3 regions of the Brevibacillus ruminantium genome follow, and region 3 is predicted to be linked to each of the others. Evidence: riboswitches for the same ligand, from Rfam matches in the RefSeq annotation. Region 3 holds a riboswitch; each other region holds the start of a gene.

Evidence for each region. Region 3 has a riboswitch for S-adenosylmethionine ahead of NDK47_RS02885 (homocysteine synthase). Riboswitches for the same ligand answer to the same signal wherever they lie in the genome.
Region 1: it holds a riboswitch for S-adenosylmethionine, as region 3 does, so the genes downstream of both, metK (methionine adenosyltransferase) here and NDK47_RS02885 (homocysteine synthase) in region 3, are expected to answer to the same signal.
Region 2: it holds a riboswitch for S-adenosylmethionine, as region 3 does, so the genes downstream of both, NDK47_RS10275 (homoserine dehydrogenase) here and NDK47_RS02885 (homocysteine synthase) in region 3, are expected to answer to the same signal.

Annotation. Positions count from the first base shown of each region.
Region 1 covers NZ_CP098755.1:5,087,637-5,089,902, forward strand. Annotated here, with positions in the region: gene metK (methionine adenosyltransferase) at 9-1,217, opposite strand; SAM riboswitch class I at 1,342-1,443, opposite strand; gene NDK47_RS25075 (hypothetical protein) at 1,497-1,967, opposite strand; gene NDK47_RS25080 (S8 family peptidase) at 1,994-2,266, opposite strand, start outside.
Region 2 covers NZ_CP098755.1:2,106,624-2,108,889, reverse strand. Annotated here, with positions in the region: gene glpK (glycerol kinase GlpK) at 1-39, opposite strand, end outside; gene NDK47_RS10275 (homoserine dehydrogenase) at 11-1,336, opposite strand; SAM riboswitch class I at 1,421-1,529, opposite strand; SAM riboswitch class I at 1,607-1,714, opposite strand.
Region 3 covers NZ_CP098755.1:552,643-554,908, reverse strand. Annotated here, with positions in the region: gene NDK47_RS02895 (cytochrome ubiquinol oxidase subunit I) at 1-499, opposite strand, end outside; gene NDK47_RS02890 (hypothetical protein) at 693-863, opposite strand; SAM riboswitch class I at 1,019-1,126, shown strand; gene NDK47_RS02885 (homocysteine synthase) at 1,205-2,266, shown strand, end outside.

The DNA of each region.
Region 1 (2,266 bases), 1.1 Mb from region 3:
TTTGTTCCTTACTGAAGGAGTGCAGCATCTTGCTTCAGTGCTTCCGCCTTGTCGGTACGCTCCCATGGAACATTCAGGTCATTACGACCGAAGTGGCCGTATGCCGCTGTTTGCTTGTAGATCGGACGACGCAGGTCGAGTTGCTTGATGATCCCTGCAGGACGAAGATCAAAATGTTTGCGGATCAAAGTGACCAAATGCTCTTCGGAAACTGTACCAGTACCAAACGTATCCACGCTGATCGATACAGGCTGGGCTACACCAATCGCGTAAGCCACTTGCACTTCACACTTGTCGGCCAGGCCTGCAGCTACGATATTTTTCGCAACGTAGCGAGCTGCGTAAGCACCAGAGCGGTCCACTTTGGTCGGATCCTTGCCAGAAAATGCTCCGCCACCGTGACGGGCATAACCGCCATAGGTATCGACAATGATCTTACGGCCAGTCAAGCCGGCGTCTCCCTGAGGACCACCGATTACGAAACGGCCGGTCGGGTTGATGAAGTATTTGGTTTCTGCATCCAGCAGTTCCGTTGGCACAACAGGCTTAATGACATGTTCGGTCAGGTCTGCTTTGATCTGTTCCAGCGTCACTTCAGGCGCATGCTGGGTCGAGATGACAATCGTATCAATGCGGACAGGCTTGTCCCCATCGTATTCTACCGTCACTTGTGTTTTTCCGTCTGGGCGCAGATAGCTCAGCATGCCATTTTTACGCACTTCTGTCAAACGGCGAGCCAGCTGGTGAGCCATGCTGATCGGCAAAGGCATCAGTTCAGGTGTCTCGTTGCAAGCAAATCCAAACATCAGACCCTGGTCTCCGGCACCAATTGCTTCAATTTGTTCGTCTGTCATTTTGCCTTCACGCGCTTCCAGTGCTTGGTCTACCCCTAGGGCAATATCAGCCGATTGCTCTCCAATGGCAGTCAACACACCGCAAGTCTCAGCGTCAAAGCCAAACTTCGCGCGGTCATATCCAATTTCACGAATCGTCTCGCGCACCAGCTTTTGAATGTCCACATACGTATTCGTGGTAATTTCACCGGCCACAAGTACCAGACCAGTCGTTACAGAAGTTTCGCATGCGACACGCGCATTTGGATCCTTGGACAGAATCGCGTCCAAGATCGAATCAGAAATCTGGTCACAAATTTTATCCGGGTGACCTTCTGTGACGGATTCAGAAGTGAACAGACGACGACCTTTTTGCAAAGCCATGTGTATACCTCCTTTGACCTCATACAAATAGTGTGGGTGCCGAAACAGGTTATTATGAAGGCACAAGCAAAAAAACCTTTTCCTGTATGAGAGGAAAAGGTGCTTGGTGTTTGCGTTCCCTACCCTCTTATCGGCCAGAACAGGGTTTCTGTCCTGCTGGTTAGCACCGCTCGAGTCGGTTGCCGGGCTTCATAGGGCCAGTCCCTCCGCCTGCTCTGGATAAGAGTATCCATTACGGTTTATAGAATAATCGTTTTTACCCTTGGTGTCAATAAGGGCTTATCGCAATTCGTATTTGCCGCGCACCATAATGTGCGAAACCCCGTCATACCCGGCCTGCAAGCGCAAACCGCGATTGTCCGAGCGCGCTATCAGGAGCAGGTGATTGGTCTGTACTTTTGCTCCCCCGCTCAAATCGACACCTTCTGTGATGTCCGTCAGGCCATCCCCTTTGTCTCCGGCTACTGCTTGTACTTTCCCCGTACGAACGATAAACTCAGTCCCCTCAAAGCCATACAGCGTCTGACCGGGATACAGCTCGACGACGGTCAAGCCGGTGGAGACACTCGCCCCGCCTCCACCACCGCCGCCAAGCGCTTGTTGAATACGCTGGTCTACATAGCTTTTGGTCACGACCGGATCATCGACAGAACCGGGTACACCAGAGACGCCGTCTGCCATCGCTTGCGAGGCAAAGACCGCTGTTCCTATAATCGCTACGGCAAGGATTCCCTTGGTTGTTTTTTTCATCTTCTGCCCTCTCCTTTTCCATCGGGTTATAAGTTATAGGCTTTGGCCAGCAGGACGACGACCTCGGCCCGCGTAGCTCTGCCCTGCGGTTTAAATATTTGTCCGTATCCACTGATCCACTTTTTCGCTACCAGCGCTTCGACTGCCGGGGATGCCCAATGGCTGGTCGGCAAATCGGCAAAAGATGAGGTGCTGCGTTTGTAAAGCAACAGATCATTGGCTCTAGCCACCATCAGCGCCATTTCTGCCCGCGTAATCGACTGGTCAGGCGAAATGGTACCGTTGGGGTAGCCCTGAAT
Region 2 (2,266 bases), 1.6 Mb from region 3:
CGTCCCCTGATCAATAGCCAAAATGTATCTCTTTTCCATCGACCTCTCTCCCTTTTGCACCCAATATGTCCTGCTCTTCTCCCCTGGAGATTACAGGGAATACGTCTGTTTGGATGCCAAAATCACGCTGCAGGGCTGCTCTATGCTCATCGGTAAAGCCACGGGCAATCACTCCGATTCGCAGCACATTTGCCCAGTCATACTGTATTCGCTGCTTCGCTATGGAAACACCTCCCAGGTTCAAAAAATGAAGAATCTGCTCCGGCGTCCCCTGCAAGCCCGTGCTTTCCAGGTAGACAAAACTCCATGTGCCTTCTTTTCCCACACCATGATTTCCTTGTCGCTCGCGCCAAAGCGGGTGGGGGGAAAAGCGCTGCGTAAGCAAATAGGCAAGGTCTTCCACGACGGCGCTTGCGGTTGGCAACTCTCCCGCTCCTTTCCCCATGAAAAGCAGATCACCCACGATATTTCCCGAAACTTGTACCGCATTATCAGCACCTTGTACCTGTGCCAAAGGATGATCGAGAGGCAAAAGGGTGGGGCTGACCGACAACTGAACGCCTCCTTCCGCCTTCGTGGCTTGAGCGAGCAGCTTGATCCGGTATCCCAGCTCATGAGCCAGTGTGAGCTGTCCGAGATGCAGGGAATCAATGCCCCTCCTGCGTGCCTGATTGAGCGGCAGGGCTTCACCGAAGACAAGCTGGGCCAAAATATAGGATTTGTACAAAGCATCCCAGCCTTCCACGTCAGAGCTGGGGTCCGCTTCTGCGTAGCCCAATTCCTGCGCTTGTTTCAATGCTTCATGGTAAGGCAGCTTGGCCTGCTCCATCTGGGTGAGGATAAAATTGGTCGTCCCGTTTAAGATACCACTGACGGACGAGATATCATTCGTCCGCAAAAACTGGCGCAGGACTCCGAGAATCGGGATGCCCCCAGCCACACTCGCCTCGTAAGCAAGCTGAACCTGGTGGCGATTCGCCAATTGAATCAGTTCCGTACCGTGCCTCGCGAGCAATTCCTTGTTGGCCGTCACGATATGACAGCCCTTTTCGATCAATGCCCGCACATATTCATAAGCAGGCTCGACCCCGCCCATTACTTCGACGACGATATCCACATCGGATTTCAAGACTTCTTCAAACCGGGTGGTAATCAGATCGTGATCGAGCTCCACAGTCCGCTTCTTTCCGGGATCACGTACAAGCGCCTTGACGATTTCAACGGGTCGGCCCAACCGTTCCGACAGCTTTTGCTGCTGCAGGCGAATTGTCTTTAGCACCCCGCCCCCTACTGTTCCGACACCTAACAAGCCCACTTTTACTGCCTCCGTACTCATCATGCCCACTCCTTTTTTCTCGTCATTGGGTACAGTAAAAAACCTTCTTCGGATAAGAAGAAGGCTCGTCGTGAACGGGACCCCTTCTTATCTGCCAAGACATCACGTCCTGCAGGAATTGGCACCTTGTCGCGAAATACGCAACGGTTGCCGGGCTTCATCGGGCCAGTCCCTCCACCTCTCTGGATAAGAAAGAAGTATGAAATTGGAAAATAAAAAAACCTTCTCCAGTAAGAAGAAGGTTGGCATTCATAGAGAGGATGCTCCCGCTTCTTATCTGTCAGGACCTCGTGTCCTGCAGGAATTGGCACCTTGTCGCGATATTGCAACGGTTGCCGGGCTTCATCGGGCCAGTCCCTCTGCCACTCTGGATAAGATTCGTATGTTCCTGTAGAAAACATTGTAAGAAATTCTTGTCACCGCGTCAACTGATTCTTCTGACCTTTCACAACAATGCTTTGCTTCCTCTGGAAAACAGCAGGGTGAAAAATTCTCTTTTTTGATAAAGATTTCCGTCAAAATTCTCATGATTGATAAATTAGTGATCGCAAAACCCGCTAGCGAAAAAGGGTGAACCCGCTGACTTTCGTTGGAACTATTCTTGCATATTATATTCAGAAAAATCTGATTATGTTTTTTCTTTTCCCTTGCGCATGGGACGCCAGCTATGACGAATATAGTTAGCTAAGATCATCAGGCTGACCGTATACCCCCGTTGTTTTCTTTGAAAGGAGGTGGAACTTGATGCGAAGGCCTTTGCCCATATATTTGCACCATCGTCCCACTTAGCTGCGCAAAACTATTTCCTGCCTGTAACGGCAGAAGGAGGTTGTTTGGATGAGACTTCGTCCGCGTGAACCCATCGATGTTGTGCATCAGGTTATTGTATTCCCCGCTACCATTGATCTGCATTTGCAGAAATGGCTGTTT
Region 3 (2,266 bases):
CGACAATCGAGCCGTCTACCAGGGTAAAGCCCTGAGGCGCATTCATAAAAGCGTTCACCGTCATAATGAAGAAAGCAGAAGCCGTCGAACCGATGACAACCGGTATCGAGAACAGCCAGTGAATATACGGATTTTTAAACCGATCCCAGGTATAGAGATAGATCCCCAGGAAAATCGCTTCAAAGAAAAAAGCAAACGTCTCCAAAAACAGAGGCAGGGCAATGGCCTCACCGGCTACCTTCATAAAGCTTGGCCACAGTAAGCTGAGCTGCAGACCGATACATGTACCGGTCACGACACCGACCGCAACGGTAACGGTAAAGCCTTTTACCCAGCGGCGGGCCATCAGTGTATACATCGGGTCCTTTTTGCGGATTCCCAGCCACTCGGCAATCGAAATGATAATCGGAATACCGACGCCCAATGCCGCGAAGATGATGTGAAATCCCAGCGTCAGCGACGTCAAAATGCGTGCAAGCATGGTATTATCCAGTTCCATCGTTGTCTCCCCTCCCGAAAACAACCTTCTCACAGTGCTTATGTGAATGTGATCACAATCACTTTTATTATATGGCTGATTCCGGCTGCTGGCTGTGAACAACGAAGGACGAATTGGTTACGGAATCAGGTCAAATTGGTTACGGAAATAAGGCAGAAGTTCCTACCGGGCAGTTTCCGTAAGCCCTTATCCTCTATTCTTTTGCTTCCGGAAGTTTGTCCCAGACGACGATGATCAGCGTAGCGATCGGTCCGAGAAACAGCGACAGAAAAAACCAATTCAGCCCGCTGCGGTTCTTCCCTTGGGCCAAGCCTGCGTTAATCAAGGCCAAGGTGCCCCATCCCACAAAACACTCATTTTCCATAAGCGATCTCTTCCTTTCATAAACAATGCGCCTGTAGAAAACGCACAGACAGAAAATCACTGAAATTCCCCTCAGCTTAGTCGGAAATTTGATTGACCTCGGGCGATCGTCCTATTATAATAGCAGATAAGAAACGCTATACGAAAATTTCAAACATTTCATCAAGAGTGGTGGAGGGACAGGCCCAATGAAACCCGGCAACCTGCGTTTTTGATACGCTTGGTGCCAAATCCTGCAGAATCATTGATTCTGAGAGATGAAACCGCGCGGTATGACCGAAGCCTTCCCTCTCAGGAGAAGGCTTTGTTTTTTTATAAAATGGATGAGAGGAAGAGATAGCCATGTCAGAACAAAAACAGTGGAAGCCGGAAACCATTGCCCTGCACGGAGGACAGTATGTTGACCCTGTGACGGGTTCCCGAGCCGTCCCCATCTACCAAACCACCTCTTATGTGTTCCGCGATACGGAGCATGCTGCCAACCTGTTTGCCCTCAAAGAGCTGGGCAATATCTACTCCCGCATCATGAACCCGACACAGGATGTGTTTGAACAGCGCGTCGCGCAGCTTGAGGGCGGTGTCGGAGCCCTGGCAACTTCATCGGGCCAGGCGGCCATCACTTTCTCGATCCTGAACATTGCGGGTGCCGGAGACGAGATCGTTTCTTCCAGCCATTTGTATGGCGGCACTTATAATCTATTTGCTCATACGCTGGGGAAACTGGGCATCAAGGTTCATTTCGTCGATCCCTCCAATCCAGAGAATTTCCGCGCTGCGATCAATGACAAAACAAAAGCGGTGTTCACGGAAACCATCGGGAATCCGCGAATTGATGTGGTTGATCTGGAAGCGATTGCGGCTATCGCTCATGAAAATGGCATTCCGCTGATCGTCGACAATACGTTCGCTACCCCTCTGCTCTGCCGTCCCTTTGAGCATGGCGCTGACATCGTAGTTCACTCCACCACCAAATTTATCGGCGGCCATGGCACGGCAATTGGCGGCATTATCGTCGACTCCGGCAAATTTGACTGGAACAACGGCAAATTCCCCGGACTGACTACGCCAGACCCGAGCTATCACGGCGTTGTCTTTACGGAAGCAGTCGGCCCGCTGGCCTACATCATCAAGGCGCGTGTGCAGCTTCAGCGGGATATCGGGGCGGCAGTTGCTCCGTTCAACTCCTTCTTGTTCTTGCAGGGGCTGGAGACCCTTCATCTGCGGATCGAGCGCCACAGCGAAAACACGCTGGCCGTCGCCCGTTATCTGGAGCAGCATGAAGCCGTCGAGTGGGTCAACTATCCTGGACTGGAAAGCAGCCCGTATTATGAACTGGCGCAAAAGTACCTGCCGAAAGGGGCGGGAGCCATCCTCACCTTTGGCATCCGCGGGGGAGTCGAGGAA